Regions from separate parts of the Yinghuangia aomiensis genome, predicted to be linked through region 1. Evidence: riboswitches for the same ligand, from Rfam matches in the RefSeq annotation. Region 1 holds a riboswitch; each other region holds the start of a gene.
The links. Region 1 has a riboswitch for cobalamin ahead of nicT (Nickel transporter NicT). Riboswitches for the same ligand answer to the same signal wherever they lie in the genome.
Positions count from the first base shown of each region.

Region 2: linked by a shared signal. The riboswitch ahead of cobN (cobaltochelatase subunit CobN) and the one ahead of nicT (Nickel transporter NicT) in region 1 are both predicted to bind cobalamin.
Region 3: linked by a shared signal. The riboswitch ahead of ABEA93_RS24500 (CbtB domain-containing protein) and the one ahead of nicT (Nickel transporter NicT) in region 1 are both predicted to bind cobalamin.
Region 4: linked by a shared signal. The riboswitch ahead of ABEA93_RS22250 (ribonucleoside-diphosphate reductase subunit alpha) and the one ahead of nicT (Nickel transporter NicT) in region 1 are both predicted to bind cobalamin.

Region 1 covers NZ_BAABHS010000017.1:180,148-183,411, reverse strand. Annotated here, with positions in the region: gene ABEA93_RS24075 (MFS transporter) at 1-122, shown strand, start outside; gene ABEA93_RS24070 (hypothetical protein) at 150-404, opposite strand; gene nicT (Nickel transporter NicT) at 462-1,664, opposite strand; cobalamin riboswitch at 1,776-1,901, opposite strand; gene ABEA93_RS24060 (4'-phosphopantetheinyl transferase family protein) at 2,085-2,735, opposite strand; gene ABEA93_RS24055 (hypothetical protein) at 2,858-3,007, opposite strand; gene ABEA93_RS24050 (hypothetical protein) at 3,134-3,264, opposite strand, start outside.
Region 2 covers NZ_BAABHS010000006.1:182,513-185,776, forward strand. Annotated here, with positions in the region: gene cobN (cobaltochelatase subunit CobN) at 1-1,141, opposite strand, end outside; cobalamin riboswitch at 1,275-1,414, opposite strand; gene ABEA93_RS10310 (response regulator) at 1,493-2,149, opposite strand; gene ABEA93_RS10315 (sensor histidine kinase) at 2,146-3,264, opposite strand, start outside.
Region 3 covers NZ_BAABHS010000018.1:56,769-60,032, forward strand. Annotated here, with positions in the region: gene aroB (3-dehydroquinate synthase) at 1-708, shown strand, start outside; gene aroQ (type II 3-dehydroquinate dehydratase) at 705-1,154, shown strand; cobalamin riboswitch at 1,229-1,373, shown strand; gene ABEA93_RS24500 (CbtB domain-containing protein) at 1,416-1,634, shown strand; gene ABEA93_RS24505 (CbtA family protein) at 1,655-2,404, shown strand; gene ABEA93_RS24510 (trypsin-like peptidase domain-containing protein) at 2,478-3,264, opposite strand, start outside.
Region 4 covers NZ_BAABHS010000016.1:22,474-25,737, reverse strand. Annotated here, with positions in the region: gene ABEA93_RS22250 (ribonucleoside-diphosphate reductase subunit alpha) at 1-1,493, opposite strand, end outside; cobalamin riboswitch at 1,564-1,793, opposite strand; gene ABEA93_RS22245 (M24 family metallopeptidase) at 2,043-2,981, shown strand; gene ABEA93_RS22240 (SDR family oxidoreductase) at 2,978-3,264, shown strand, end outside.

The DNA.
Region 1 (3,264 bases):
ACACCTCGGCACGCCTCGACGGCCTGCGCGCGGCCTTGGCCGTCCTGGCCTTCATGTCGATCGTGGCGCTGTTCTTCACCCGCCGCATGCCCACGCGACCGGTCGGGGCTCCCGGGGGCTGAGACCGTCGCGGAGCGGCAGGGGCCCGGTCAGCCGACGTGGACGTGCGGGCGGCGGGACGGGTCGGGCTCCGCCTCGCGGAGCACTTCGCGGGTCACCGGGGCGACTTCGCCTTGTCCGAAGAGGAAGAACCGCAGGAAGTCGGCGAGCGGGTTGCCTTCCGTCCACAGCTGGGTATGGCGGGCGCGGACATGGCGGTGGCGGATCTCCTGTCGAGCGTGCGGGTCCGGCGGGTCCGGGAGCCCACGCCGCCGACCGGCGGCTGCGCGACGTCGAACGTACACACGGAGGAGCGTCGGGAACCCCCGTCCGGGCGTCAAGATCACGTCAGGATTCGGCCCCTAACATTGCTTGACCGTCCCTTGGTCCTCGCTTGAATCGACCGTGCCGATCGGGTCGACGGCGCCGATCGGGTCGGCCGCGCCCCCGTCCGCCGCGGGTGCGGTGCGAAGCCCCTGCGTCCACTTCTCCTCGATCCGGCCGAAGCGCCACACCGCGACCGCGACCGCCCAGGTGGCGAAGAAGAGCCCCACGATCGCGTAGCCGACGAGGTTGAGGTCCACCCCGCTCACCCGGTCCCAGAACGGGCCGTGCAGGTCGAAGCGGTCGGCGAGCAGGGCGAGGATCTCGACGCTGCCGATGATCAGCGCGACGGCGACGGACAGCGCCGTGATGGTGAGGTTGTAGTAGACCTTCCGCACCGGCTTGGAGAACGCCCAGCCGTAGGCGAAGTTCATGAACGTGCCGTCGATCGTGTCCAACAGCGTCATCCCGGCGGCGAACAGCACCGGCAGGCACAGGATCGCGTACCACGGCAGCCCGGACGCGGAGCCGGAGCCGGCCAGCACCAGCAGCGACACCTCGGTGGCGGTCTCGAAGCCGAGGCCGAAGAGCAGGCCGACCGGGAACATCTGCCACGGCTTGGTGATCGACTTCATCACCCCGCCGAGCAGCCGGTTCATGAAGCCCCGGTTGTTCAACCGGTCTTCGAGCGCGGCTTCGTCGTAACTGCCGCCGCGCATCGTCCGGAAGACCTTCCAAATACCCACCAGGATCACGATGTTGACGATCGCGATGACGTACAGGAAGGTGCCGGATATCCCGGTGCCGACGACCCCGGTGACGTCGTGCAGGGTGGAGTCGTCCGCCAGCGGTCCGACGAACACCTTGATGCCGAGCGACAGCAGCAGCGCCAGGCCGAACACCACCGACGAGTGCCCCAGCGAGAACCAGAACCCCACCGACAGCGGCCGCTTGCCGTCGTGCATCAGTTTGCGGGTGGTGTTGTCGATCGCCGCGATGTGGTCGGCGTCGAACGCGTGCCGCATGCCCAACGTGTACGCGGTGACGCCGATGCCGATGCCGAACGTCTTGGTGCCGACGCTGTAATGCTCGGGGGCGACGAGCACCACGAGCACGAACCAGCCGACGACGTGAAGCCCGACGACGACGCCCGCCATCGCGGCCAACCGCAGCCACTCGGCCCGGTCCAGCGACCCCACCGCGCCACGCCATCCACCGGTGGCGGGTGTTGCGCTGCTCATCGGGAAACCCCCGTCGTACGGGGGACGTTCGGGCGCGGCACAACAGACACGGCGAATCACCGGCCTCTCTCGGGGAAATCCGCCCCGGGTTGTCGAGGGAGGCGACGACGTGAGTCTCCTGGCTCTCGGATCAACGCTCGTCCCGGCCTTCCAACCCCTGGGTGGGGCCGTGGCCGTCGCGGGATTCGCTCCCCGATCACAGTGGCGGGACCGCACCGGATTCGCACCGGTTTCCTCGGGCCGCCGTCGCCTTGCGCCCGTAGCATCGCACGCCGCGGTGCCCAGGCGACGCGGGGGGAGTGCCGGGGCGGCGCACGGTGCATGCGCACGTGGCCTCGTCGGCGGGACCATCTCCGGGATCCGGCCGACGAGCCACTCGGGTTCTACGAGGTTGCCATTGGTGCCGTGCCGCGGGGAACGTCAGTCGGCGCGCACGGCGATCGCGGTGACGACGATGCCGCCGGCGACCGCCCACCGCCCCGTGAACCCGTCCAGGCCCGCGGGGCGGTCGTCGGGCAGCAAACGGGCGTGGAAGGTCCCGGCGGCCGGGTCGAACCGCACCTCGGCGTCCTCGAAGCCGAGCCAGCGGCGGGTGAGGGGGAACCAGGCCTTGTAGACGGCTTCCTTGGCGCTGAAGAGCAGGCGGTCCCAGGGGACTCCCGGCACGCCCGCGGCCAACCCGGCGAGCGCGGTGCGCTCGCCGGGGGAGGAGACCGAGCCGAGGACGCCGCCGGGCAGCGGTGCCGCCTCCTCGGCGTCGATGCCGAGCGTGCGGATCCGGGCGGCCGGTGCGACCGCCGCGGCCCGATACCCCGCGCAGTGCGTCATGCTGCCGACCAGCCCGTCCGGCCAGGCCGGGGCCCCGCGCTCGCCGGGCAGCAGCGGCGCCGCCGGCACGCCCAGGAGGGCGAACGCCTCCCGGGCGCACCGGCGTACCGTCGTGAACTCCCGCCGCCGCTTGTCGACGGCGCGGGCGATCGCGGCTTCCTCCTCGGGGAACAGCACCGTCCCGGGCGGGTCGTCGAAGCATGCGACGGCCACCACGTCCGGCGGCAGCACGCCGGCCAGCAGATCACCGGCGGCATGCACCGGGGCGGCTTCCGACGTCACGATTCCCCCTGGCTCGGGCTGACTCGATGTGGCTCTGTTTTCCGGCGGTGGCCCCGCGGTGGCGGCGCCGTCGTCAGAGAAGCCTAGGCCGCCGGACCCTCCGGCCCCGGCCCGACCTCCCGGACGACCGTGTACGTCGGAACGCCGCTCATGCGCGACTCCGCCATCCCCGTCAGCCCTTCCAAGGCCTTTCCGATGGCCGCCATGCGGCCCTCGGTATCGGACGTCTCCACGAAGTGGCGGTAGTCCGCATCGCTTTCACGTGAAGTCGGTTTGAAGCCAACGGATCCGACCTGCGTGTGGTCTGGTTGCCCTGTCCCTGTCCCTGTCCCTGTCCCTGCTGCGTCCGACCCCCGGCGTCAGGCCGCGTCGCGGGACAGCCAGATTCCCCGGTTGCCGTCCTCGCTCGTGACATGCCACCCCAGCGGACGGGCGAGGGCGGCGACGTCGTCGGCGGTGAGCGTGCGCCGGTCGCACGCCATCAGCGAGA
Region 2 (3,264 bases), on a different contig from region 1:
GGCCGGGCAGCGCGTCGGGGCCGGCCGCGGGACCGACGTCGTAGCCGGCGTCGCGCATCGCGCGCAGCAGGGCGACGGCGCTGGCGGGGGTGTCGAGGCCGACGGCGTTGCCGATGCGGGCGTGCTTGGTCGGGTACGCGGACAGCACGACGCCGATGCGCCGTTCCGCGGGCGGCACATGCCGCAGCGCGGCGTGCCGGACGGCGATCCCGGCGACGCGGGCGGCGCGTTCCGGGTCGGCGGCGTAGAAGGTGAGGCCGTCGGCGCCGGTCTCCTTGAAGGAGAACGGCACGGTGATGAGGCGGCCGTCGAACTCCGGCACGGCGACCTGGGTGGCGGCGTCCATCGGCGAGAGGCCCGCGTCGCCGGCTTCCCATTCGGCGCGGCTGGTGGTGAGGCTCAGGGCCTGGAGCACGGTGATGTCGAGGGCGGCGAGCGCGCCGACGTCCCAGGCTTCGTCGTCGCCGCCCGCGGACACCTCGGCGGGGCGTGCGCCGCCCGCCGCGAGCACGGTGACGAGCAGCGCGTCGACCTCGGCGATCGCCTCGAACAGCGCCGGGTCGGCGCCGCGCAGCGACGCGCACCAGACCGGTACGGCGCGGCCGCCCGCGTTCTCGATGGCGTCGCACAGGGTGCCGACGAAGGCGGTGTTCCCGGCCAGGTGGTGGGCGCGGTAGTAGAGCACGCCGACGGCGGGCGCGTCCGGGTTGCGCGATTCCCGCTCCAGACGTCCCCAGGTGGGGACTTCGGCGGGCGGTTCGAAGCCGTGGCCGGTGAGGAGCAGCGTGTCGGAGAGGAACCGGTGGAGGTTCGTCAGGTTGTCCGCGCCGCCCTGCGCGAGGTACGCGTGGGCTTGCGCGCTCACCCCGGCGGGCACCGTCGCCAGTTCCATGAGGGCGGCGTCGGCGGCTTGTTCGCCGGAGACCACGACGACCGGGCGGGGCCCGGCGAGGAGGGCGTCGAGGCCTTCCTCCCAGGCGCGGCGGCCGCCGAGGAGGCGGACGACGACGAGGTCGGTGCCGTCCACCAGCGCGGGCAGGTCGGCCGCGGTCGTGCGGGCCGGGTTGGCGAGGCGCCATGCGCCGTCGCTCGCCTTGGCGCTGAGGAGGTCGGTGTCGGAGGTGGAGAGGAGGAGGATCACCGGGCCGACCGCGCCTTCGCGTCGCCGCGCCGGGTCGCGGATGCGGATGCGGCCGGTGCGTATACGTGCGTGCAGGTCGGACGGCAGGACGAAGTCGCCACAGCGCGCGCCTCTCCGGGGTCCTCGCCCCATCGGACAATCGGGTCCGGGCGCGCAGTTCCTGACTCCCCGCCGCATGCTGCGGCGGGTCACAGTGGCGGGACCGTCCCGGATTCGCACCGGGTTCCTGACTGCGCCCTCCCCACACCGGCGACGCCGGCGCCCGCTCAGCATCGCCTAGCGGCCGGTCGCGCTGCAAGTTCCCCCAATCGAGGGATTTGCCACGTTCCCCGGAGGGCCTCGCGGGGGCTGCTATCCGGTTGGCTCGCAGAGCCCCCACTCGTGGGCGAGCACCGCGGCCTGGGCCCGGCTGCGCACCCCGAGCTTCGGCAGGATCCGGCTGACGTGCGTCTTGGTGGTGGCCTCGGCCATGTCCAGGTGCACCGCGATCTCCTGGTTGGAGAGGCCGCGGCCGAGGCAGGCGAGGACCTCGCGCTCCCGCGGGGTGAGCGCGGCGAGCGCCTCGGGCGGTTCGGCGGGGCCGCGCGGACGCGGCGCGGCGAATTCGGCGATGAGGCGGCGGGTGACGGCGGGCGCGATGATGCCTTCGCCGCGGGCCACGGTACGCACGGCCTCGGTGAGCACCGCGGCCTCCGCGTCCTTGAGCAGGAATCCGGCGGCGCCCGCACGCAGCGCCCCGAACACGTATTCGTCCAGGTCGAACGTGGTGAGCACCAGCACGTCGGCCAAGTGTTCGGCCACCACCGCGCGGGTCGCGGCGACGCCGTCGAGCCGCGGCATCTGCACGTCCATCACGACCACATCGGGCCGCAGTTCGCGGGCCAGCGCGACGGCCTCCTCGCCGTCCGCGGCCTCGCCGACCACCTCGATGCCGTCGGCGGCCCGCAGGATCATCACGAGTCCGGCGCGCACGGCGCCCTGGTCCTCGGCGACGACGACCCGGATCACGACGCGGCCTCCCGGGCCTCCCGGGCAGCGCGCGGCGCGCGGGCGGCGTCGCGCTGCTCGGCCTTGCACGGCAGTTCGGCGCGTACCCGCCACAGCCCGTCGTGCGGTCCCGCCTCGAAGCGGCCGCTGAGCAGCGCGGTGCGTTCCCGCATGCCGACCAGGCCGGCACCTGCGCCGGGGGCCCGCGGCCCGTCCGGGGCGGCGACGTAGGTGCTTTCCACCGCGACGACGAGGCAGCCGCGGGTGTGCCGCACGCGCACGATGACCGGACCGGGCGCGGCATGCTTCATCGCGTTCGTCAGCGACTCCTGGACGATGCGGTACGCGGCCAGTTCGACCGGTGCGGGCAGCACCGTCCCGGCCGGACGCGTGTCGTCGAGGACGAAGGTGAACCCGTCGGCCGAGCCGCTGCGCTCGGCCCGCCCGATCATCGCGTCGAGCGAGTCCAGCCGCGGCACCGCCGCGGACTCCTCGAACCCGGTCTCGCCCCCGCCGCCGTCACGCAGCAGCCCGATGAGGCGGCGCATCTCGGCAAGGCCCTGCACGCTGCTCTCCCGGATGATGCCGAGCGCCTGCTTGGTGGCGTCCGGGTCGCCGGCCGCGACGGACATCGCCGCAGTGGAGTGGATCGCGATCGCGGACAGGTGATTGGCGACCACGTCGTGCAACTCGCGGGCCATCCGCGCGCGTTCCTCGGAGACCGCGGCACGGCGGTCCAACTCGGCGAGCAGCGCGGTCTGTTCGGCCCGCAGGCGCTCGGCGGCGGCTTCGTCGCGGTGGGTGCGGATGATCCACGCGGTCGACGCGGGCGCCAGCGTGATCAGCCCGGCGAAGACGCCGATCAGCAGCGCCTGGGGCTGCCGCATGATGCCGAGCGCGACGATGGTGGCGGTGAGGGAGAGGACGAGCGCGGTCGGGGTCATGCGGCGCGCCCACGGCAGCGGACCGTAAAGGGTGGTGGCGTACACCAGGTCGGTGAACATCACGATCGTGGCGATGTTGCCGCCGGAGACGGTGTCCGCGGCGAGGGCCGCGAAGCCGACCAGGACCGCGGCGCGCGGCGCGGTCCGCCGTGTCACTTCGGCACTGGCCATGACGGCGAGGGGCAGCAGCTG
Region 3 (3,264 bases), on a different contig from region 1:
GCCATCCCGACCACGCTCCTCGGCATGGTCGACGCCGCCGTCGGCGGCAAGACCGGCATCAACACCGCCGAAGGCAAGAACCTCGTCGGCGCGTTCCACCCGCCGGCCGGCGTCCTCGCCGACCTCGCGACCCTGGAAACGCTGCCCGCCAACGACTACATCAGCGGGCTCGCCGAGGTCGTCAAGGCCGGTTTCATCGCCGACCCGGTGATCCTCGACCTCATCGAGTCCGACCCGGCCGGGGCGCGCACCCATGCGGGCCCGCACACCGCCGAACTCATCGAACGCGCCATCCGGGTCAAGGCCGACGTCGTCACCAACGACCTCAAGGAATCCGGCACCCGCGAGTTCCTCAACTACGGCCACACCCTCGGCCACGCCATCGAGAAGGCCGAGCGCTACAAGTGGCGGCACGGCGCCGCCGTCAGCGTCGGCATGGTCTACGCCGCCGAACTCGGCCGCCTCGCCGGCCGCCTCGACGATGCCACCGCCGACCGGCACAAGACCGTCCTGGAGGCCCTGGGCCTGCCGCTCACCTACCGCGGCGACGCCTGGCCCAAGCTCCTCGACAGCATGCGCATCGACAAGAAGTCGCGCGCCGACAGGCTCCGCTTCGTCGTCCTCGACGGCCTGGCCAAGCCCGCCATCCTCGAAGCGCCCGACCCGGCCATGCTGGCCGCCGCGTACGGCGAGGTGGCGCGCTCGTGACCGCCCCCACCCGCGTCCTCGTCCTCAACGGCCCCAACCTCGGCCGCCTCGGCAGCCGCGAGCCCGACGTGTACGGCTCCACCTCGTACGCCGGCCTCGTCGCCGCCTGCGAGAAGACCGGCGTCGAACTCGGGTTCGCCGTCGAGGTCCGGGAGACCAACGACGAAGGCGAAATGATCCGCTGGATCCACGACGCCGCCGACGCGCGCACTCCCGTCGTGATCAACCCCGGCGCGTTCACGCACTACTCGTACGGCCTGCGCGACGCCATCGCGCAACGCACCGCGCCGCTCATCGAGGTGCACATCTCCAACCCGTACGCCCGCGAGGAGTTCCGGCACACCAGCGTCGTCGCCGCCGTCGCCACCGGCACGATCGCCGGCTTCGGTATCGGCTCGTACCAACTGGCGTTGCGCGCCCTCGCCGACCAACTCGCGCAATCCTGAGGCAACTTCCGTCGCCGCACCGGTAGGGGGGCGTCGGGCCGCATGTCGTCGAGCACGCGCTGTTATTGACGACATGTAGCCCGAACCCCTACGGTGCGAACGACATCGCGATGCTGTGGGGAAGCCGGTGGGAATCCGGCGCGGACGCGCCACTGTGATCGGTATGGCACGAGCCCCGGCAACGCGGGCACCGTGACCAGCCGTCAGTCAGACCCTCCACGTCGCGCACCACCAGCGGGCGCGTGCCCCGAAGGAGGAACCATGGCCACGGCTGCCATCCCCACTCCCCATGCCGAACCCGTCCCCGTGCGCATTCCGGTGCGCGAAGTGCTGCCCTGGGCGGCCTTCATGGGGGCTGTGATGCTCTTCCTCATCTACTTCGTCGGCGCCGAGCAGGGCGCACTGGCGATCTTCTCCGGAAACGGCGTGCACGAGTTCGTGCACGACGGCCGGCACCTGCTCGCGTTCCCCTGCCACTGACGGCCCCGGGGAACCGCCTGATGATGCGCAACCTGCTGGTCCGCGGCATGCTCACCGGTGTCGCGGCCGGCCTCCTCGCCTGGGTGTTCGCGTGGGTCTTCGGAGAACCCGAAGTCCGCCACGCCATCGCTTTCGAAGAGCACCAGTCCGCCCACGACCACGCCGCCCAGGGGCATGCGGGCGGACACGACGAATCCGAACCGGTCAGCCGCGCCGTGCAAAGCACCGCCGGCCTGCTCACCGGGGTCACCGTGTACGGGATCGCGATCGGCGGGCTCTTCGCCCTCGTGTTCGCGCTCGCCTACGGCCGACTCGGACCCTACGGCGCCCGCGCCACCGCCGGGATCGTCGCCGCCGTCGGCTTCGTCGCCGTCGTCCTCGTGCCCTTCCTGAAGTACCCCGCGCAACCGCCCGCGGTCGGCGACCCCGACACGCTCACGGAACGCACGGTCTCCTACTTCGGGATCATCGCGATCAGCATCGCCGTCGCCGTCGGCGCGGCTTATCTGGCACGGCAGTTCGCGCCGCGGTGGGGGACGGGCAACGCCGTCCTCGCGGCGATCGCGGCCTACGTCGTCGCCATGGCGTTGATCGCCCTCGCCCTGCCCGCCGCGGACGCCGTCCCGGAGGGCTTCTCCGCCAGTGTGCTGTGGCGGTTCCGCATGGCCGCCCTGGGCGTCCAGGCGGTGCTGTGGACCACGTTCGGCGTCCTGTTCGGCGTTCTCGCGGGCAAGGTCGTCGAACGGCCGCGGGTGGCGCTGGCTGCCTGACAGCGGTCGTGCGAGGGGCGCCAGGCAGCCGGCCTGGCGCCCCTCGGGCGTTCAGTGAACGCTCCGTGGGCCTTCAACGGGGTGTGAGCCCCAGCAACGCGGCGATGGCACCCGCGACTTCGGGCTGCGACAAGTAGGCGTCGATGTCGTGCGCCCGGTCGCGGGGATTGTCCACCGAGCATTCCGTGCTCAGCCCGGTCCACGTGCCGCGTAACGGGCAGCCGATCGCGACGCCGTCGGCGGGCGCCCAACCGTTGAACCACCGCGGCACACGGGACGGCAGGTGCGGCCCCGCGGTCGCCAGCCGCGCGTACACGGTGTCCAGGCCCAGCGGCGCGCCCACCGTCACCAGGCCGGTCACCGTCGGTCCGCCGCCGAGGCCCGCGAGGAGGTCCATGCCGACCACGGTGCCCAGGCTGTGCGCCACCAGGACGATGCCGCCGGAGGCGGGCACGGTGTCGCGTACGCAGGCCAGGACTTCGTCGCGGACGCGGGCGTCGTCCAGGAACACCGCGACGTCGCGGAACGCGGCGGCGACCACCAGGCGGTCGACGCCGGAGTGGCGGGCCAGCCAGTCCAGGGGCTTGCGGGTCACCCGGACGACCGTGCCGAGCGCGAAGCCCTCGTCCTCCTGGGCGGCGCTCTCCACGGGCATGCCCGCCTGCTCGGCGGCCTGGCCGAGCATGCGCTCGTAGAGGTCGCGCGCCGACGGCGACGCGGGGGCGGCCGCGGCCGCGGGGTCGTCGGCGACCAGGTCGAAACCGGCCGGGACCGACTCCTGCGTGCGCAGCGCGGCGGCCAGGAGGTCGCCGTAGAAGGGGAAGAAGACGTCGGCCGGGTCGACGGTGGGGAAGCCGAGG
Region 4 (3,264 bases), on a different contig from region 1:
ACGCGGTCGAGGAAGGTGACCGCGGTGCGGACGGTGGCGCGGAGCTTGTCCCAGTCCAGGCCGCCGTCGGCGACGTGCGCGCCGAGCTGGACGGAGCCGAGGTTGCAGACGGCGGTTTCGCCGTCGCTGGTCACCTCGAGGATCTCCGTGCAGAGATTCGACAGGTGGACGACGTTGCCGGGTTCGGCGGCCTGGTTGCAGGTGCGGTTGGCGGCGTCCTTGAAGGTCATCCAGCCGTTGCCGGTCTGCGCGAGGGTGCGCATCATGCGGGCGTACAGCTCGCGGGCCGGGAGTTGGCGGACGTAGCGGCCGTCGCGTTCGGCCTGTTCGTAGACGGCGTCGAAGGCCGGGCCCCACAGGTCGGGGAGTTCGGGCAGCTCGTTCGGGTCGAAGAGCGACCAGACGCCGTCTTCCTCGACGCGGCGCATGAACAGGTCGGGGATCCAGTTGGCCAGGTTGAGGTTGTGGGTGCGGCGGGCTTCCTCGCCGGTGTTGTCGCGGAGTTCGAGGAACTCCAGGACGTCGGGGTGCCACGGTTCGAGGTAGACGCAGGCGGCGCCCTTGCGGCGGCCGCCCTGGTTGACCGCCTGGACGGACGCGTCGAGGGTGTTGAGCCACGGGACGATGCCGTTGGAGTGGCCGTTGGTGCCGCGGATGAGCGCGCCGCGGGAGCGGACGCGGGTCCAGGCGACGCCGATGCCGCCGGCGAACTTCGACAGGCGGGCGATGCGGCCGTACATGTCGTAGATGGATTCGAGGTTGTCCTGCGGTGAGTCGAGCAGGTAGCAGGACGACATCTGGGTGTGGCGGGTGCCGGAGTTGAACAGCGTCGGCGAGCTGGGCAGGTAGGCCAGCGACGACATGAGGCGGTAGAAGGCGATCGCTTCCTCGGCGGTGCGCGAGAGGCCGCAGGCGACGCGCAGGAGGAAGTGCTGCGGGGTCTCCACGACGGTGCGGTGCACAGGGTGGCGCAGCAGGTAGCGGTCGTAGACGGTGCGCAGGCCGAAGTACTCGAAGCGGCGGTCGGCGCCCTCGGCGTTGGCGGTGTCGACGGCGGCGTCGAGGGCGGCGGCGTTCGCGGCGACGAAGTCGGCGGTGGTGTCGCCGATGAGGCCTTCGCGGTGGCCGAGGGCGATGCCGTCACTGAAGGCGGTGATGCCGTGCGCGGCGGTTTCGGCCGCGATGGTGCGGGCCAGGAGGCGCGCGGCGAGACGCGAGTACTCGGGTTCCTCGGCGATGAGTTCGGCGGCGGTGCGGACCGCGAGGGCGTCGAGGTCGGCGGCGGTGCCGCCCGCGTGGAGGCCGGCGAGGGCGCGGTCGGCGACCCGGGCGGGGTCGGTGTCGGACAGGTCGGCCGCGAGGGCGCGGACGGCGGCGTGCAGCGCGTCGGCCTTGGGCCCGGCGTCGGGTGCGGTGCCGGTCTGCGGACCGGGGTTGTGCGGCGTGCCGGTTTCGGCCGGGCGAGTCTGGGCGCGCGGAATCGCGCTGTCCATGACGGTCACGGGGCTCTCTCCTCGCGAGCTTGAACGTGCGGTGACCACCGTGCGCGCTCGCGGACAGTGCGGCGCGTACGGGCGGCTGGCAGGTCTTCGGACTTGCGGGCATGCCGGACTGCGGCACACGGAGGTGTGCCGGGGTACGGAGGTCCTAGTGGCCGTCGCTTCCCCCGGGCGCGGGCCCGGAGTGCTTGGTGACGGCGGTCGTTCCCGCTCACCGCTGCGGGGGCAGTCCCGGTTTCGCACCGGGTTCCCTCTTCCCAAGGCGCAAATGCCACCTGACGGGGCATCAGTTCCTTTTCGCCGCCCGCTCCGACTGCTTGGAGCGGGCGAACCAGCTGCGAGCAGGAGCATATATGTAGTGGGTGAGGCCGCGTGCGACCCCTAGTGGTTGTGTCCGGCGTGTCGCGAAGGTCGGCCTCTCGGGAAGGGTCTTCCGCCCGGGACTACTCCCGGGTATGTTACCCGGGGTAACACCCGATGCTCCTCCCTTTCTGCGCCTCACTTTCGTCCCCCACAGCCCGACCCCCGGGAAGGCGGTCCCGCATGGCGACCCCGCTCACGGATGCACCGGCCGGCACGACCGGCGCCGGCATCGACGGCTACCGCGCCGTCCAGCGCCTCGCGTACGACTGCGCCGAAGCGGTCGCGGCCGAACTGCGCCCGGGCACCACCGAGCGCGAGGCCGCGGCGATGATGCGGCGGTGGCTCACCGACCGCGGCGTCCGCGACTGGCTGCACCTGCCGTTCGCCTGGTTCGGCGACCGCACCGCGTTCACCGGCTTCAAGGTGCCGCTGCAGTTCTTCCCCACGAACCTGCGGCTCACCGAAGGCATGCCGTTCATCCTCGACGCCGCACCCGTCCACAACGGCTACACCGCCGACATCGGGTACGCCAGCTCCCTCGGCCCCAACCCGGTCGTCGACCGGCTCCTCGACGACCTGGCCACCCACCGCGCCTTCATCGTCGAGGCCGTCCGCGCCGGCCGCACCCTACGCCAGATCTACCTCGACGTCGACGCCCTGATGGCCCGCCAGGGCTACGAGAACCGGCACCGCGCCTACCCGTTCGGCGTCATCGCGCACCGCGTCGGCAAGGTCGCCGACGCCCGGCTGCGCCCGCACGCCTTCGGCTTCGGGCAGAACGCCCTGCGCGGCCTGCTCAAGGACGGCATCCGCGGCCACCGCGAGGGCTGGTCGCCGCTGTGGAACCCGCGCAAAAGCTCCGGCCACCCGGCCACACCCGGCCTCTGGGCGGTCGAACCACACCTCGGATTCCGCGGCGTCGGCGCCAAGTTCGAGGAACTGCTGGTGGTGACCGAGGACGGCGACGCGTACTGGCTCGACGACGACCTCCCGCACGTGCACCGTTGGGCCGACCGCGGCCTGTACGGGGCCGAACTCACCGGCACCGGGGCCGGATTCCCGGCTCCCGCCGGCACCGCCGCCGACCTGTCCGCCGTCACCGAGGAGGCCGCCGCGTGAGCGCGCTGCACGACCTGCCCGGCGCCCGCCGCTTCGACGTCGAAACGCCCGACGGGGTCCGCCTGGCCGCCGTGGAAGCCGGCCGCGCCGACGGCCCCACCGTCGTCCTGGTGCACGGCTACCCGGACACCAAGGAGATCTGGGGCGACGTCGCCGCCCGCCTCGCCGACCGGTTCCGCATCGTCGCGTACGACGTGCGCGGCGCGGGCGGATCCAGCCGTCCCGACGCCACCTCCGCCTACGTCCTCCAGCGGCTTGCCGACGACTTCGAAGACGTCCTGGA